3 regions of the Serratia sp. GW822-FHT06D09 genome follow, and region 3 is predicted to be linked to each of the others. Evidence: predicted binding sites of a transcription regulator. Region 3 holds the regulator's gene; each other region holds the start of a gene.
What was found. The regulator PurR, encoded in region 3, represses purine synthesis genes. The targets are predictions, from matches to a motif close to CANGCAAACGTTTGCNTG.
Positions count from the first base shown of each region.

Region 1: purT (formate-dependent phosphoribosylglycinamide formyltransferase) is a predicted target of PurR. The motif match lies at 2,836-2,853, and genes of this name have one in related genera.
Region 2: AC1RKG_RS00350 (nucleoside-specific channel-forming protein Tsx) is a predicted target of PurR. The motif match lies at 1,587-1,604, and genes of this name have one in related genera.

Region 1 covers NZ_JBXALO010000003.1:597,767-603,450, reverse strand. Annotated here, with positions in the region: gene AC1RKG_RS10570 (lipoprotein) at 1-13, shown strand, start outside; gene yebF (protein YebF) at 97-456, opposite strand; gene yqfB (N(4)-acetylcytidine aminohydrolase) at 527-835, opposite strand; gene AC1RKG_RS10555 (YebG family protein) at 875-1,198, opposite strand; gene dbpA (ATP-dependent RNA helicase DbpA) at 1,287-2,669, opposite strand; gene purT (formate-dependent phosphoribosylglycinamide formyltransferase) at 2,911-4,089, shown strand; gene AC1RKG_RS10540 (YoaH family protein) at 4,123-4,368, opposite strand; gene AC1RKG_RS10535 (glycosyltransferase) at 4,432-5,439, opposite strand.
Region 2 covers NZ_JBXALO010000001.1:70,837-76,520, reverse strand. Annotated here, with positions in the region: gene AC1RKG_RS00355 (hypothetical protein) at 313-492, shown strand; gene AC1RKG_RS00350 (nucleoside-specific channel-forming protein Tsx) at 548-1,423, opposite strand; gene AC1RKG_RS00345 (hypothetical protein) at 1,819-2,091, opposite strand; gene yddG (aromatic amino acid DMT transporter YddG) at 2,165-3,058, opposite strand; gene AC1RKG_RS00335 (APC family permease) at 3,276-4,646, opposite strand; gene AC1RKG_RS00330 (glutamine synthetase family protein) at 4,964-5,684, opposite strand, start outside.
Region 3 covers NZ_JBXALO010000001.1:212,030-217,713, reverse strand. Annotated here, with positions in the region: gene rnt (ribonuclease T) at 1-559, shown strand, start outside; gene AC1RKG_RS01035 (Grx4 family monothiol glutaredoxin) at 630-977, opposite strand; gene AC1RKG_RS01030 (C40 family peptidase) at 1,393-2,211, shown strand; gene sodB (superoxide dismutase [Fe]) at 2,406-2,984, shown strand; gene cydH (cytochrome bd-I oxidase subunit CydH) at 3,038-3,127, opposite strand; gene purR (HTH-type transcriptional repressor PurR) at 3,451-4,476, shown strand; gene punR (DNA-binding transcriptional activator PunR) at 4,511-5,419, opposite strand; gene punC (purine nucleoside transporter PunC) at 5,543-5,684, shown strand, end outside.

The DNA of each region.
Region 1 (5,684 bases), on a different contig from region 3:
ATTTACCGACTGACGCTGACACTAAAAAAACAAAAAGCCCGCTGTTAACGCGGGCTTGATATTTTTCAGACGTTAATACGCCGGAAAACGGTGAGATTATTGCGGTTCGCTGTAGGTGATTTTACCGGCGTTGCAGTCGAGGGTGACATTGTAGGTTTTATCCAGCTTGGTGCCCCGCACCGTTAACGGCACCTGCCATACCGCGTCCTTGCCGGTAATCGCCTCCGGACTGATCCAGGCTATCGGGGTAGCGGTACCTAGCAGCTTTTTATCCGACTCCCAGCGCGTAATGCGGTTCTGCAGGTAATCGCGTTTCACCTGAGCGGCGACGTCTGCCGGTTGCAGACCCGCGCATTGTGCCACCTTCGCGCTGCGTTGTTCCTGCGCCTGCACCGTGGTGGTAAAACCTACCGTGGCCAACAGTGCTACGGCCAAACTCAGTCCCGTTGCTTTCATATTCCCTCCAGTTGTGATTTACGCTACCCGCGGGCGCCAGCCCTTGGCTCACAACTGGTCTGGCAAAAGATCAGCGTTTGGCGAAGGTGATGACGAACAGCTCATCGAGCCCCGGATAGATTTCCTTGATCACCTGCTTCAGTTCGCTGAGCGACATGTTTTCTTGCTGAGCGTGCTGCTCGGTTAACGCATCCAAACGCACCGGCGTAACCGACAGCACTTCAATCATGCAGAAGAAAACACCGTCTTCATTGCGGCTAACGCGTAAAACCTCACCGGGTTGAAAGTGAGACTCACTGGCGTCCCGAATGGTAATGGTCTTGCGCCCAGCCAAAATGTCTTGCTCAAAACGAGTGAAGAAAGTTATTTCACGGCTCATTCTAGATCCTTTTTCATCACATTACCGCAACATAAGTCATTATGCTGCCTGCTTTTCTGACGCAGATCCCTCTTTTGGGGTAGCAGCAGGTTTTTCCGTTTTCACTTTGGCAGCTTTCTTCGGTGTTTCAGTCGGCGTCGCGCCGCGCAAAATCTGCCCCAGCGCATCTTTGTTTTCCGCCAGGAAGAAGCTCAGGCCTTCTCGCTGTTCGTCATCCAGCTCAAGCGGAGCCTGCTGCAGCCACTCACCCAGGCTGTCGGCCAGATCCAGCATTTTGTCGTAAGCGTCGGCTTCTTTCTTGGTCGCGAAAGTCATCTTTTCCTCACCGTTTCTCACCACCACATATTTAACTTCAACCGCCATGTGTGCATTCCTCAAAGGTTAGAATACTGTATTTATAACCAGTATAAGGTGATTATACGCAGGGATGCAAGCGCACCCCTGACGCGACTTATTTCAACAACCGCACCTTGCAGTTCTTACCCTTGATTTTGCCTTGCTGCAGCTGCTGCAGCGCCTTACGCGCGCTGGCCTTGCGGATCGCCACGTAGGCATGCACCGGGAACATGTCGATTTTACCCACTTCCGCCGCCGTCAACCCGGCCTCGCCGGTCAGTGCGCCGAGAATATCGCCAGGACGGATCTTGGCTTTACGCCCGCCGTCGATGCACAGGGTGACCATTTCGGCTTCCAGCGTGGTGTTTCCCGCACCGCTTAACTCGGACACCGGGGCCCAGTTAACTCTGATCTGCAGATACTCTTCAATCGCATGCGCGCGCGTCATTTCCTGTGGCGTACACAGGCTGATCGCCAGGCCGCTCAAACCGGCACGACCGGTACGGCCGATGCGGTGCACGTGCACTTCCGGATCGAACGCCAGCTCGTAGTTGACCACCAACTCCAGCTCTTTAATATCCAGACCGCGCGCAGCAACGTCAGTTGCTACCAGCACCCGGCAGCTGCGGTTGGCAAAACGCACCAGCACCTGATCGCGATCGCGCTGTTCCAGATCGCCATGCAGCGCCAGGACATTAATGCCTCGCGCTTCCAGCGCTTCGTACACGCTCTGACAATCGCGTTTGGTGTTACAGAACACCACGCAAGAAGAAGGTTGGTAATGACGAATCGCCGACACCAATACCGCCGGGCGTTGATCGCGGGTCGTTTCGTAGAAACGTTGTTCGATGGTGGTTTGCTCTTCACCGTCGTCCACTTCCACATTCAGCGGCTCGCGCTGCACGCGAGCGCTGATGCGTTCGATCCCGCTCGGATAGGTTGCAGAGAACAGCAGCGTCTGACGTTGCGGCGGCGTGTAGCTGATCACATCGTCGATATCGTCGGCAAAGCCCATGTCCAGCATGCGGTCGGCTTCGTCCAGCACCAGCACCTTCAGTTCATCCAGCACCAGCGTTTTCTTGCGCAGGTGTTCCTGAATACGCCCCGGCGTGCCCACCACGATATGCGGCGCGTGCACCAGCGAATCGAGCTGCGGCCCCATCGGTTGGCCCCCGCACAGGGTCAGAATTTTGATGTTCTGAGTGAAGCGCGCCAGACGACGCAATTCTTTGCTCACCTGGTCCGCCAGCTCACGCGTCGGGCACAGGATCAGTGCCTGAGCGGCCACTTGGGAAACGTTGATTTTGTCCAGCAGGCCAATGCCGAACGCCGCCGTTTTACCGCTGCCGGTTTTTGCTTTGGCACGTACGTCCTGCCCTTTCAGGATGGCGGGCAATGCGGCAGCCTGCACCGGCGTCATTTCGGCATACCCCAGTTCGTTGAGGTTGGCCAACTGTTCGGCTGGCAGCGGCAGGGAAGAAAAAGAAACTGTGCTCACGGCGATAACTCTTATATGGCAAATGGAATGGCGGCGCGCCCACGGCAGCACCGAATCAACCGCAGATGATAACAGAGATAGTCAGGATTACGGATTTCACGCATAAAAAAAGCCGCCAGCCGGGGTTTTACCCCAGAAACCGATAACGCGTTTGCCACCGGCTGCACACGCAAACGTTTTCGTATATACTGCTCGCCCACAATCAGACCGCATTACTCTCCACAGATCCAGGTACGAGACTATGTTAACTATTGGAACCGCCCTGCGCCCCTCCGCCACCCGCGTTATGCTGCTCGGCTCCGGCGAGCTGGGAAAAGAAGTTGCCATCGAATGCCAGCGTTTGGGGCTGGAAGTGATTGCCGTAGATCGTTACGCCAATGCCCCGGCCATGCACGTCGCCCATCGCAGCCACGTTATTAACATGCTGGACGGCAACGCGCTGAAAGCCGTGATTGAACAGGAACGTCCTGATTACATCGTGCCGGAGATCGAAGCTATCGCCACCGGCATGCTGGTTGAACTGGAGCAGCAAGGGCACCGTGTGGTGCCGTGCGCAGAAGCGACGCGCCTGACCATGAACCGCGAAGGCATCCGTCGCCTGGCGGCAGAAACGCTCGGCCTGCCGACCTCCAGCTACCGTTTTGCCGACGGTGAAGAAGCCTTCCGTCAGGCCGTCGACCAAATCGGCTACCCATGCATCATCAAACCTGTCATGAGCTCTTCCGGCAAGGGCCAAAGCCTGATCCGCAGCCCGGAACAGCTGAAAACCGCCTGGGATTACGCCCAACAGGGTGGCCGTGCCGGCGGGGGACGAGTGATTGTCGAAGGCCTGGTGAAGTTCGATTTTGAAATCACTCTGCTGACCATCAGCGCCGTCGATGGCGTACATTTCTGCGCACCGATCGGACACCGTCAGGAAGACGGGGATTACCGTGAGTCCTGGCAGCCGCAGCAGATGAGCGAATTGGCGCTCAGCCGCGCGCAGGCCATTGCGGAAAACGTGGTGAAGGCACTGGGTGGATTTGGCCTGTTCGGCGTCGAGCTGTTTGTCTGTGGCGACGAAGTGATTTTCAGCGAGGTTTCACCGCGCCCACACGATACCGGCATGGTGACCCTGATTTCACAAGACCTGTCTGAATTTGCACTGCACGTGCGTGCTTTCCTCGGTCTGCCGATTGGCGCAATCCGTCAGTTCGGCCCTTCTGCCTCGGCGGTGATCCTGCCACAGCTTACCAGTAGCGACCTGCGTTTCAGCGGGCTGGATCGTGCGCTGACCGGCCACAATCAGCTGCGTTTGTTCGGCAAGCCGGAAATTCAAGGTCAACGTCGGATGGGCGTCGCGTTGGCGACAGCTGAAAATATCGAGTTGGCGGTAGAGTCGGCCAAGCAGGCTGCTGCTGCGGTGGTCATTGAAGGTTAAGGCTTTGGGGCCGGCTTGCCGGCCCCTGCAACATCAATAGTTTTCGTCTTCTTCCGAGTCATCATCACCCTGGTCTTCCGGGCGTTCCTGATACTCTTCATCGTCATCTTCGTCATCGAACATCACGCTAACCTGGTCACCCTGATGTTTTTCACGGATTTCCTGCGCGACGCGCGCGATGGCTTCACCACTGCTCATGCCTTGTTCCATCAACTGATGGATACGATCCGCAGCTTCCTGCTGCTCTAGATGGCTTAACGACGGCATACCTGCAAGCATGTGTTTCTCTCCGGTAAAATGGAGGGCGAGTATACCCGTTAAACCGGCGGATCCCAACGCCTGTTATTCAGCGGCCGGTTGTGAGCAATGATCGCCGTGTCGCCACTGTTTCAGGCGATGCAACCAGAGCATGACGTGCCAGCCCTGCTTAAGGCCGCGCGCGTTGGTGGACATCGCGCGATCGATACCGCGCTGGTAGAACTCATCGGTGATCCGGCACTGGGCAGCCAGTTCAGGTTCACGACGAATGCTGTGACAAATTCCCAAGGCTTCACGGGTGATCTGCCAGTGAAAAGCAGGACGGATACTGATTTTCCGCGCATAGCGCTGGTTCAACGCCACCAGCATCTCCACTATTTTCATATAATGGCGTTGATATTCAACGTTGGCCTGGCCTGTCCGGCGACGGTTGCTGATCGATTTATCGTGCACTCGCTGGCGATACAACGTTTTACTGAGATATTTCACCCGCTGCGCATTAAACATCACCTCGGTGGTCCAGGGAATATCCTGGTGGTGCAAACCCGGTTCGAAATACAACCGATGCTGTTTAATAAAATCAAGGCGATATACCGCCAGCCAGACCACATGAATAAATTTTCTCGATTTGAGCGCGCGTTCCAACCATTTCACTCCGCTAATAACGCCGGTGTCGCCCAAGCGGTTTTGCGGAATAATCGGTTGCAGTTCATCTTGGTCGGTGAAATAACGTTCACCGTTGCACTGCATGACATCCAATTGATTTTCTTCAGCCATTTCAATCAGGGTTGCATACATTTCCGGCGCCAGTAAATCATCCGCGTCGGGAAATGCCACATATTTTCCGCGTGCTACAGCCAACCCGGCATTGCGCGCACAGGATACGCCCGCATTGAGCTGGTCAATCACGGTAATATGAGGATGCCGTTGGGCATAGCGGTGGGCGATATCACCAGAGCCGTCAGTGGATCCGTCGTTGACGATGATCACCTCCAGGCGCCGCTCCTGTTGGGCTAACAGCGAGGCCAAAAACGGCTCAAACAGTTCACCCACGTTATGTAACGGGACGATGACACTCAGCATTAGGGGCATAGGCAGCTCTTCGCAAAAAGTAACGAATGAATATCTCTATTTTTTAAAAATATCAGGGTGCAATTAAATTAGAACGCAGTGCCCGGCGATAAAATGGGTATAAATGCGTCTTGTTACTGTTTATAGTTTTATACGAAACGTGCTCTTTTTGGGTATTTATCGTCCGGGAACCGGTATTATCAGGCAATGTCATAAGTTCGCCTGATATTTTTGTGATCTCAATCAAAAGTAATAACGCAATAAAA
Region 2 (5,684 bases), 140 kb from region 3:
ACCGAATTCCGGCCTAAGATTTTTCTTGCAGCGAAATAAGCCATGCAGTAGTTTGGAATTGTCACAAAAAAGAGTTAGCCCGCTCTTTTTCGTCGCACCTCAAATCATCTTTTTATCACCCAAAGTGATAATACTGAACCCTTCCCGCCTCTCCGTGCGGGATTCTTTTTTGCAGCTGAATCGACATTGCATGCACCACGACAGTGCTTTTTGTTGAGATTTGGTTGCCAATACTTTAAATTCGGCGTCTGAGAAACCTTAACCTCCCACGGTGGCCAGTTGGCAACGGGTGGGCGTTCAGGAGCAAAAGACATGCAAATGACCCTCATGGAATACATCACGCAGCACTTTAATGGCGATCTTCACCGCTACGCGCAATCCGAAGGCGTTAGCCGTGAACAAATCATCAATTGGATCGATAATGAATGCCACGTAATCAAAGGACGATTATTTATGCCGGTGCGACATCTGCCCGGTGAACAAGCGCAGTGATGACGAAAAAAAACCCCGCCAAAGCGGGGTTTTCTGTTTCTGATACCACGGAAAATCAGAAGTTATAACCGGCCACGATGTAGTAACCCCAGCCGGTGGATTTGATTGGGCCCTGTGGGGTGCCAATATCCACGCCGTCCTGCCACTGGCCGCCGTTATGGAAATAACGAGCCACGAACGAGTAGTGCCAGTGATCGTAGTTCAACGCCAGAATATGGCTGGAAGCGATCGAGTTGCTGGTACGCGCCTGACGACCGTTCACGGTGAAGTCGTCTTTGCCCAGATCGGAACCAAAGTCAAAGTTGGTGAAACCGATGTAGCTCAGATTGCCGCCCCACACCTGGGTCAACGGCACAAAGTATTTCACTTTGAAGCGGTAACCGTCCCAGCTGTTTTCGTTGGCAGCCTGGTAGTTTTCCCACTGGTATTTGGCATAGATGTTCATCGACAGGCTCATTGGCAAACCGGTGTCGATGTCGGTACCCAGACCCATATACCAGGTGTTCTGGCGACCGTCGGCGTTGTGGCCCAGGTCATAGATGTAGTTGTTGGCGAAGTACCATTCTTTGAACGGGCCAAAGCTCAGATCGGTGCCGGTCAGTTTGTCGATGGAGAAGCGAGGTTCAATTTCCATAAACATCGGAGAACCTTTGTCCCAGATACCACGGTCAGGGGTGTTGCCCACGCCGAAGAATTTAGGCACGTCGATGTAGCCATAGAAGTCGAACCAATCTTTTTTGGCGAAGGCTTCATATTCCAGGTACAGATCGTTGTTCAACTGAGGTCCGAAACGGGTGTGGTAACTGCCCACCACGTTAACGCTTTGGTGCCACCAATCCGAGACGTATTGGCTGTCTTTGCTATCAGCCATTGAAGATGCACTGTAAGACGCTGCGAGCAGTACACCTGCTGCGAGAGCTATTTTTTTCATTTTATTACCACATGCTTAAAGGGCCATTTCCTGCCCGTTAGAAAAGATGACAATCAGTCTGACGACACCTGGCGTTGCCTCCGCTTACAAACTCTCGGGCGACGCGCGCATTATAGAAATCACTGGGTGTAAGAATCTGTGATCCAGTTATGCATTTCGCGAATAGGTAATCGATTGCGTTCACATTTGTCAAATTATGTTTCATGCAAATTCACGATCGCTGTGATTTTTGTCATGCCCGGTGATTTTTAAAGCATTTTTTGTGCCAATTGTAATCAATAAATAAAGTAACCGTCTCTGTCGCTGAAATGAAAATGCCGGCGCTAAAAGACGCCGGCATTTCTTGGAAATCTACTGCGGTCAATGGACGTGAAAACACCTCACATGGGGGAAGCTCAGCTCACCGAAGGCAGTGCTTTGGCAATATTTTCCTGGCGGAAAACCACCTCCTGCCCCGGAGCTATCTCCCACTCTTTGGGCGGGATATCCACTTTCGGTGCAGCGGCGATGACCGAGCCAAAAATCAGTTTGCCTTCCCGGCGTAAAATACTGACATCAAGCTGGTATTCGTGACGTAAATTGGCGGTGGTCAGGCGCACGGTATCACCGCGCATAAAACGTTCGTCGTCAATCACTGGCTGCTGAATGAATTGAATATCGTCTCTCATTTTTTATGTTCCTTCAGGCAGAATCGCTAGTTAAATTCTAGTTCAACATTGGGCGACAGGCAGATAATTTCCGTTAATTTCCTCGGGTTGCCCGCCAACAGATCAACGAACCTGCCGTGACCATCACCACACCCTGCCAAAAATTGGCGGTCAGTGCAGTATTCAGCACCAGCGCAGCAAACACCGCCGACAGCACCGGCGTAAAGTAAGACGCCGTCGCCAACAGCGTCATATTGCCGCGCAATATACCCACGTTCCACGCCGCATAGCCTGCCCCCATTGCCATGCCCGCGCACAGCAACGTCAGGGTTACCGGCAACGTGAATTGCATACCGCTTTCGCTGCTGAATGCATATTTCAACCACAGTGCCAGGGCGGTCAGCGTAATGAACAACACCACGCCGTTATGACCCTGGGCAATTTTCTTGGTCAGATTGCAATACAGCGCCCAAATCACCGCTCCGCCAAAAGCCAACGAATAACTCAGCGGATTGCTGCGCACGTTTTCCAGCATTTGCGCCGGCGACCAGCCGCCCTCGCCGCTCATGATCCAGCCAATGCCGAACAAGGACAGCAACAGCCCCGGCAGCAGCCACCACTTGGCTTTTTGCCCATTAAACACCAGGGCCATCAGCACGGTGAAACAGGGCCACAGGTAGTTGATCATTCCCACTTCAATCGCTTGCAGACGGGTATTGGCATAGCCCAAAGACAACGACAGGCAGATTTCATAGCTGACAAACAGCAGGCTGCCGAGGAGCAGGTAGGGGCGTGGGAACAGGCGTAAATTCGGCATGCGCAGCGCCAACAGCAAAAATACCGCGCTGACGCTGTAGATCATTGCTGCCCCGCCAATCGGCCCCAGGCCTTCGCTGACGCTGCGTATCAGGCCAACCACGCTGCTCCACAGCAGGATCGCCAACAGACCGAGCAAGGTGGCTTTATATTGGGCGGGCAGAGAAGACATGAAAGCGTTCCAATCAGTTATTTTTTATCAGGATTTTCACTCTACTGCCCGGTGATAAAAAAAGAAAGGCGGGAAAGCCCGCCTCGGTGCACCTATCGTTTCCTGGTGGGGGCGCTGCATGCTGCGCCCTATAGCATAATCAATGAGTTGAATCGGGGCGAAGATGGCCGCCCCCCTACCGATTTACCCCTGGATGGGTTCATCAACAGCCTTGGCCTTATTGCTGCGGCTGCCGTTCAAACTGCGGCGGCGGCTGACGGAAACGCCGGGTGAGATATACCAGGTAGGCAAAACCCAGCCCGGCCCAGATCAGCCCCATGGTCAGCGAGCTTTTTTCCAGGTTCAGCCACAGCACGCCAACCGTTAACGCCCCCACCAACGGCAGGAACAGGTAGTTAAAACGGTCCTTCCAGCTTTTATTGCGCCCCTCGCGAATGTAGAAATGGCTGATCACCGACAGGTTAACGAAGGTGAAGGCCACCAGCGCACCGAAGTTGATCAGCGCGGTCGCGGTGACCAGATCGAAAGACAGCGCCGACAGCGCCACCAGCCCAACCAGCAACACGTTCAATGAGGGGGTGCGCCATTTCGGGTGGATATAGCCGAAATACTTTTCCGGAAACACGTTGTCGCGCCCCATCACGTACAGCAGTCGCGAAACGCTGGCGTGCGAGGCCAGCCCCGATGCCAGGGTATTGATAAAGGTAATACAGAGGAAAATCGACTGGAACAGCTTGCCGCCCACGTACAGCGCGATTTCCGGCAGCGCCGCGTCCGGTTGATGGAAGCGCTGAATAGATGGGAAAAACAGCTGAATAAAGAAGGAAACGCTGATGAAGATTACCCCGCCGTACAGCGCAGTCAGGAAGATGGCCTTCGGGATCACCTTGGCGGCATCGGGCGTTTCCTCACACAGGGTGGTGACCGCGTCGAAGCCGAGAAACGAAAAGCACAAAATAGTGGCGCCGGTGATAATCGGCAGCAAATGCGCATTCTCATTGATGAAGGGTTGCAGACTCCACACCGTCCCCAGTCCTTCACCGTTATGCAGACCGCGCACGACCAGGAAGATAAACACCACGATGATCGCTATCTGGGCCAAAACAAACAGGGTGTTAAAGTTAGCCACCAAATTGACGCTTTTCAGGTTGATGGCGGTAATGATGATCACAAAGCCTACCACCCACACCCACGGCGGCACCTCGGGGAACAGCGCGGTCAAATAAATCTTTGCCAACAGGGTGTTGATCATCGGCAGGAACAGGTAGTCAAGCAGCGAGGACCACCCCACCAAAAAACCGACGTGCGGGTTAATGGCCTTTTGCGCATAGGTATAGGCGGAACCGGCGGTCGGAAACTTGCGAACCAACTTGCCGTAGCTGATGGCGGTAAACAACACGCCGGCCAGCGCCAACAGATAAGCGGCCGGGACGTGGCCATCGGTCAGGCCGGAGACAATGCCGAAGGTGTCAAACACCGTCATGGGCGTCAGGTAAGCCAACCCCATCATCACCACTTGCCACAGCTTCAGGCTTTTACGCAGTTGCGGCTTGGCCGCCTCATTAACCTCGATCGCATTAATCGCCATGGCGTTTCCCCCCTTTGTCCTCTGCTGGTAACCGTTTAACGTCATTCAGAGAGGCCGCGGGGAAACTGCTGCTCAGGCGGCGGAAGGGACGATGCAAAGACAAAAAAACGCGGCCAGCGGAAGGCCCATATTTACTGCGGCACAGGCAAACGCCCGCGCAGGTTGATGGAACAGTTATGGCTGTCATGGTTCTTTCCTCGCCGGCGTCCTGTACGCCAAGTAGAAGAAATGCTTTACCGCTGCGCGCAGCTTCGCAGGCCACAGGATAGCCGGCGGAATGCGCCAGACGCGCGCGGTATCATCGAGGATGAGCGGGTTCAGGCGTTTTTCAGCATCCACTCGATTTCGGTATCGGTGATCAGGCGCTCAAACTGCACCAGCTCATCCGTTTTACAGGCCAGATAAACATGGCTGAACCTTTCACCCAGCAGCGCATTCAACACCGGCTGATGCTCGAATTCATACAGTGCATCGCTCTGGCGGATAGGGAATGGCAGTCCGTCCTGCTCCAGCCCGTTGCCGGTTACCGGCTCTTGCAGCGGCAGCGGTGTTTCCAGCCCGTAGACGATGCCCGCCAGGATGGTCGCCATCACCAGATAAGGGTTGGCATCGGCACCGGCCACGCGGTACTCCACCCGGTGGCTATCGCGGTCGCCGCAAGGGATACGCAGTGCCACTGTGCGGTTGTTATGGCCCCAGGATGCCTGAGTCGGCACGTACATGCCCGGCTGGAAGCGGCGGTAGGCGTTAACGTTTGGCGCCAACAGCGCAATAGAAGAAGGCATCAGGGCGATCATTCCCGCCAGAGCCTGTTTCAACAATGCAGAGTCTTCGCCGTCATCATCGGCCAGAACGTTGTTGCCCTGGCGGTCCAGCATGCTGATATGCACGTGCATACCACTGCCGGCGTGCTCTTCATACGGCTTGGCCATGAAGGTGGCCTGCATGTTGTGTTTTTCTGCCACCATGCGGATCAGGCGTTTCAACGCCAGCGCATGGTCGCAGGCCTGCAGCACGTTGTCGGTATGGTGCAGATTG
Region 3 (5,684 bases):
TGCCAAAACCGACGCACTGCTGGAAATTGCCGCCGTTACGTTAAAAATGGATGAAAACGGCTGGTTGCAGCAGGACGAGACCCTGCACTTCCACGTGGAGCCTTTTGAAGGTGCCAACCTGCAGCCGGAAGCGCTGGCCTTTAACGGCATAGACCCAAGTAACCCATTGCGCGGTGCGGTCAGTGAGCACGATGCGTTGCACGCTATTTTTAAAGCCGTGCGCAAGGGCATTAAGGATCGTGGCTGCAACCGGGCAATCATTGTGGCGCACAATGCCAATTTTGATCACAGCTTCCTGATGGCCGCCGCAGAGCGCGCCAGCCTGAAACGTAACCCCTTCCATCCATTCGCCACCTTTGATACTGCGGCGCTGAGTGGGCTGGTACTGGGGCAGACGGTGTTGGCCAAAGCCTGCATCGCCGCCAATATCCCGTTCGACAGTTCCCAGGCACATTCTGCCCTGTATGACACCGAGCAAACCGCGTTGCTGTTCTGTGAACTGGTTAACCGTTGGAAACGCTTGGGTGGCTGGCCACTGGCAGTCGAAAACACCGACTAAGACAAAAAAATCGGGCGGCCCAGTCTTCACTGGTGCCGCCCGATGGATCCCAACAATAAAACCGAGCCGATTATGGCTGCTGGTCTTCCTGCTGTTTGTACTTCTCTGCCGTTTCTTTGATCAGCTGCTGCAGTTCGCCGCGCTGATACATTTCGATGATGATATCGCAGCCGCCTACCAGCTCACCGTCGACCCACAGCTGTGGGAAAGTCGGCCAGTTGGCATATTTCGGCAACTCGGCACGGATGTCCGGGTTCTGCAGAATATCAACGTAGGCAAAGCGTTCGCCACAGGCAGACAGCGCCTGCACGGCTTGCGCAGAGAAACCGCAGTTTGGCAATTTCGGTGAACCTTTCATGTACAGCAGAATCGGGTTCTCAGCGATCTGGTGCTGAATTTTTTCAATCGTCGTCGTCATTGTATTGCTTCCTCAAGCCAAGTCTTATGGCTACAACATGCATCACACCGGCCATTGTAGCGGCTGGAACAGTCGCAAGAAAACGCCATCTTTTGCAAGGGCATTTCCCCGTAGTCAGTCGCGTCTTACCGGCAAAGCCTTTCCGGTCAAAACATATGCGCAGAATAACATTTTTAATCTGGCCATTTCACTAATATATTTTGCCATCAAAATGCGCCGTTAAATAATCCCGCCGACGGTGATTGTCGCTTTTTTATACATCAACGGATTGATTTTTCAGCAAAAAAAATGCCATTAACGTTTTCTCACAATATGGATTATCATTTATGAGTTCTTCGCTGTTTTATATGGCGAAATTCGGGAATACTGTCCTTCTTTCGATATCTGTTCCGGGGCCAAGGTTGGTAACGTCGACATGCGTTTAATTCTTACGCTTTTTGTGCTGTTGTTTACACAGCTATTCTTCAATCTGGCGCATGCTGCGCCACAGGCGCGTATTGCCGCCGAGCAACGTAAAAGCCATGTCAACGAAGCCCGGCCAGATGACCGCAAGAAAAAGAAAGCGGTAAAAGCCAGCAAAAAAGCAAAAACCACCACCCCGCAGAAAACCGCCAAGGTTTCCAAAGCCAAAACGGAAAAAACCGCTAAAAAGATCGTCAGCGCCAAATCGAAAGGCAAAACTCAGAAAATAGCCAAAATCAAAGTTACCCCGCCGAAAAAGGGTTACAAAAAAGGCTATGGTCGCCACCGCGAAGCCGGGATGGCCACCGCAAAACTGGTGCGTGATGATAAACCGTTGAAGCTGACTCCAGCGCACAAAAAACGCTATCAGCACGCCAAGCAAACCGCGATGGCCAAGCTGATGGACCAAATGGGCAAACCTTACCGCTGGGGCGGTACTTCACCAAGAACCGGTTTCGACTGCAGCGGCCTGATTTACTACGCGTATAAAGACGTGGTGAAAATCAAAATGCCGCGCACCGCCAACGAAATGTATCACCTGCGAGACGCTGCGCCGATCAAGAGAAGCGAACTGGAAAGCGGTGACCTGGTGTTCTTCCGCATTAATAACCGCGGCGTGGCAGACCATGTTGGCGTTTATCTGGGCAACGGCAAATTTATTCAGTCACCGCGTACCGGTGAAGAAATTCGGATCAGCCAACTCGACAATGACTACTGGCAAAACCATTACATCGGCGCCCGCCGTGTAGTAACACCGAAAACCATTCGATAATTTCTTTGGCGGCTGGCTTGCCCAGCCGCTCTCCCCTGACTGATTTTCCTGCTGTTCCTAAAGCACCCAATCCTTTAGCCCGCCCCCACTGTATTTCATCGCGAAAATTGCTAAGCTAAATATCCACAATAAAAACAGGTCAATTTAAGGTCCGTTGCTTTAGCGGCGAGTTGACACTGTACAAGGAGGAAGCAATGTCGTTTGAACTGCCCGCACTACCTTATGAAAAAAATGCCCTCGAACCGCACATTTCGGCAGAAACCCTGGAATACCACTATGGCAAGCATCACAACGCCTATGTGGTCAACCTGAACAATTTGCTGAAAGGCAGCGAGTTTGAAGGATTATCCCTTGAAGCAATCATCAAGGCTTCCAGCGGCGGCATCTTCAACAATGCGGCTCAGGTATGGAATCACACCTTCTATTGGCACTGCCTGTCACCTCAGGGCGGTGGAGAGCCTCAGGGCAAATTGGCTGCCGCGATCAACCAGGCTTTTGGTTCTTTTACCGCCTTCCGGGAACTATTCAGCGACGCCGCGGTGAAAAACTTTGGCGCAGGCTGGACCTGGTTAGTGAAAAAGCCGGATGGCTCGCTGGCGATTGTTAATACGTCGAATGCGGCCACGCCGTTGACCGGTGAAGACAAACCGTTGCTTACCGTCGACGTTTGGGAACACGCCTATTACATCGATTATCGCAACGCACGACCGGCCTACCTGGAAAACTTCTGGGCACTGGTTAACTGGGCATTTGTGGAGGAAAATCTGGCGTAACGCGGGGAAATACAACCAGGCGTAGCGAACTGCGCCTGGTTGACTGAAGAGTATCAGTTCAATGCTGCGGTGAAGCTAAAAGCGATAATCACAGCCAGCGCACCCAGGGTGGTGAACAGTGACATTTTCAAATCGGTATCCATTACAACTCCTTTTCAGATTGGGTTTCCCAAGGGTAAAAGGCACACAATTAATGTGTTAAACCATTTTCCCACAGTTGGCCGATAAAATCTTGTTATCATTTCCCAGTTTATAATACCGATTACCTCTTCCCCTTTTGCTCAATATGGGACAAAATTCGCAGTTCACAACTGTGTACCGGCAAAATGCCCCTCCTGACCAAGCGCTGACGACTTCAACACACTAAAAACTCAGTTTTCGCTTCTTTGGAGAAGGATCTACGCAGGCAAACGATTAACATCACACTTACATACTGCAACATGTGAGTTCAGGAGTCATTCTTTACATGGCAACGATTAAAGATGTGGCCAAACGCGCTGGCGTTTCCACCACCACCGTTTCGCACGTCATCAATAAGACTCGTTTCGTCGCCGAAGAAACAAAAGCGGCCGTTGGCGCCGCGATCAAAGAGCTGCACTATTCACCCAGCGCCGTGGCGCGCAGCCTTAAGGTCAATCACACCAAATCTATTGGTCTGCTGGCCACATCGAGCGAAGCACCCTACTTTGCCGAAGTGATCGAGGCGGTGGAAAACAGCTGCTACAGCAAAGGCTATACGCTGATCCTGTGCAACTCACATAACAATCTGGACAAACAACGCGCCTATCTGGCGATGTTGGCGCAAAAGCGCGTCGATGGCCTGTTAGTCATGTGTTCGGAATACCCGGACCAACTGCTCGGCATGCTGGAAGATTATCGCAATATCCCGATGGTCGTCATGGATTGGGGCGCCGCACGCGGTGACTTTACCGACACCATTATCGATAACGCCTTTGAAGGCGGCTATCTGGCCGGGCGCTACCTGATTGAACGCGGCCACCGCGATATCGGGGCCATTCCGGGCCAACTGGCGCGTAATACCGGCGGCGGCCGCCATCAGGGCTTTTTAAAAGCCATGGAAGAAGCCAATATCGACGTGCGTGAAGAGTGGATTGTTCAGGGCGACTTTGAGCCGGAATCCGGCTACAAGGCCATGCATCAGATACTGTCGCAGAAGCAACGTCCTACCGCAGTCTTCTGCGGTGGCGATATCATGGCCATGGGGGCGATCTGCGCCGCCGATGAACTTGGCCTGCGCGTACCACAAGACATATCGGTGATTGGCTACGATAACGTGCGAAACGCCCGCTACTTCACCCCGGCACTGACCACCATTCATCAGCCCAAAGAGCGTTTGGGCGAGATGGCCTTCACCATGCTGCTGGATCGCATCATCAGCAAGCGTGAAGAGTCGCAGGTGATTGAGGTTCATCCCAAGCTGGTTGAGCGCCGTTCGGTCGCTGACGGCCCGTTCATCGATTATCGCCGCTAATTATCTACGCCGGACACTCTCGCGGTTTCCGGCGTCATTCTTCGCTTAGCCACTCCTGATTCAAGGTTTCACTGTCTCCCAGATAATCCAGCAACCAGGCCATAGCCGGTGACGGCGTATTTTGCTGCCAGGTCAGGCAACAAGGACTGGCGGGAAATGGCTGTTGCAACTGTAGCGCCACCAGCTCCCCGCGCTGCACCAAAGGCAATACCTGATGCGCGGGCATCATACCAACGCACAACCCGGCACACAGGCAGTCCACCGCAGAAGCCCAGTCCGGCACCACCAGGCGGCGCTGGTTGTCCAACGTCCAGGTCACGCGTTTGGGCAGGTTGCGCGAGGTATCTTCCAGGCACAGTGACGGAAAGGGCCGTAGTTGATCGTCGTTCAACAGCCCCTCTATCGCGGCCAGCGGGTGATGCGGACTGGCCACGCACAACCAACGCATATCTCCCATATCGCGAAAGGCGAAACCGCCGCCCACCGGCACCGCCCTTGTGGCGCCGATCGCCATATCGGCACGACCGTCCACCAGCGCATCCCATACGCCATTAAACACCTCCGGCTGAACCAGCAATTCGACGTCGGGGAAATGGCGGTAAAAATCCAGCACCAATTGGCGACTGCGTTGGGGTTTAACGATGATATCCACCGCTATTTTCAATTGGCCCCGCCAGCCGTTAGCGACCTGTTGGCACTGTCGGCGCGTGTCGAGCATTTTTTTGATGACACCACGCGCTTCCTGAATAAACAGCACGCCCGCCGGTGTCAGTTCCACGTCGCGATGACGGCGCTCAAACAGCGGTACCGCCAGCCATTGCTCCAACTGCCGCACCGTATAACTTACCGCCGACGGTACCCGATGCAGCTCCTGCGCCGCGGCGCTGAAACTGCCGGTGCGGGCCACCGCATCGACGACATCCAGGGAATATTCAGACCACATAGCTTTGCCTTCAATTTTTTTAACAGCACCTCGCAAATATTACCGTTTCACAAGCAGAGATCCAGCCGGATACACTTGCCGGCGCTAAAAACCTGCGACAATAAAATATTAACGAGAAATACCATGCGAAATTCCTTTGGTTTTATGTTCTACCTTGCCGGCCTGAGCATGCTGGGTTACCTGGCCACCGATATGTACCTGCCCGCTTTCGGCATGATGCAACAAGATCTGCAGATTTCCCCCGGGGCAATCAGCGCCAGCCTGA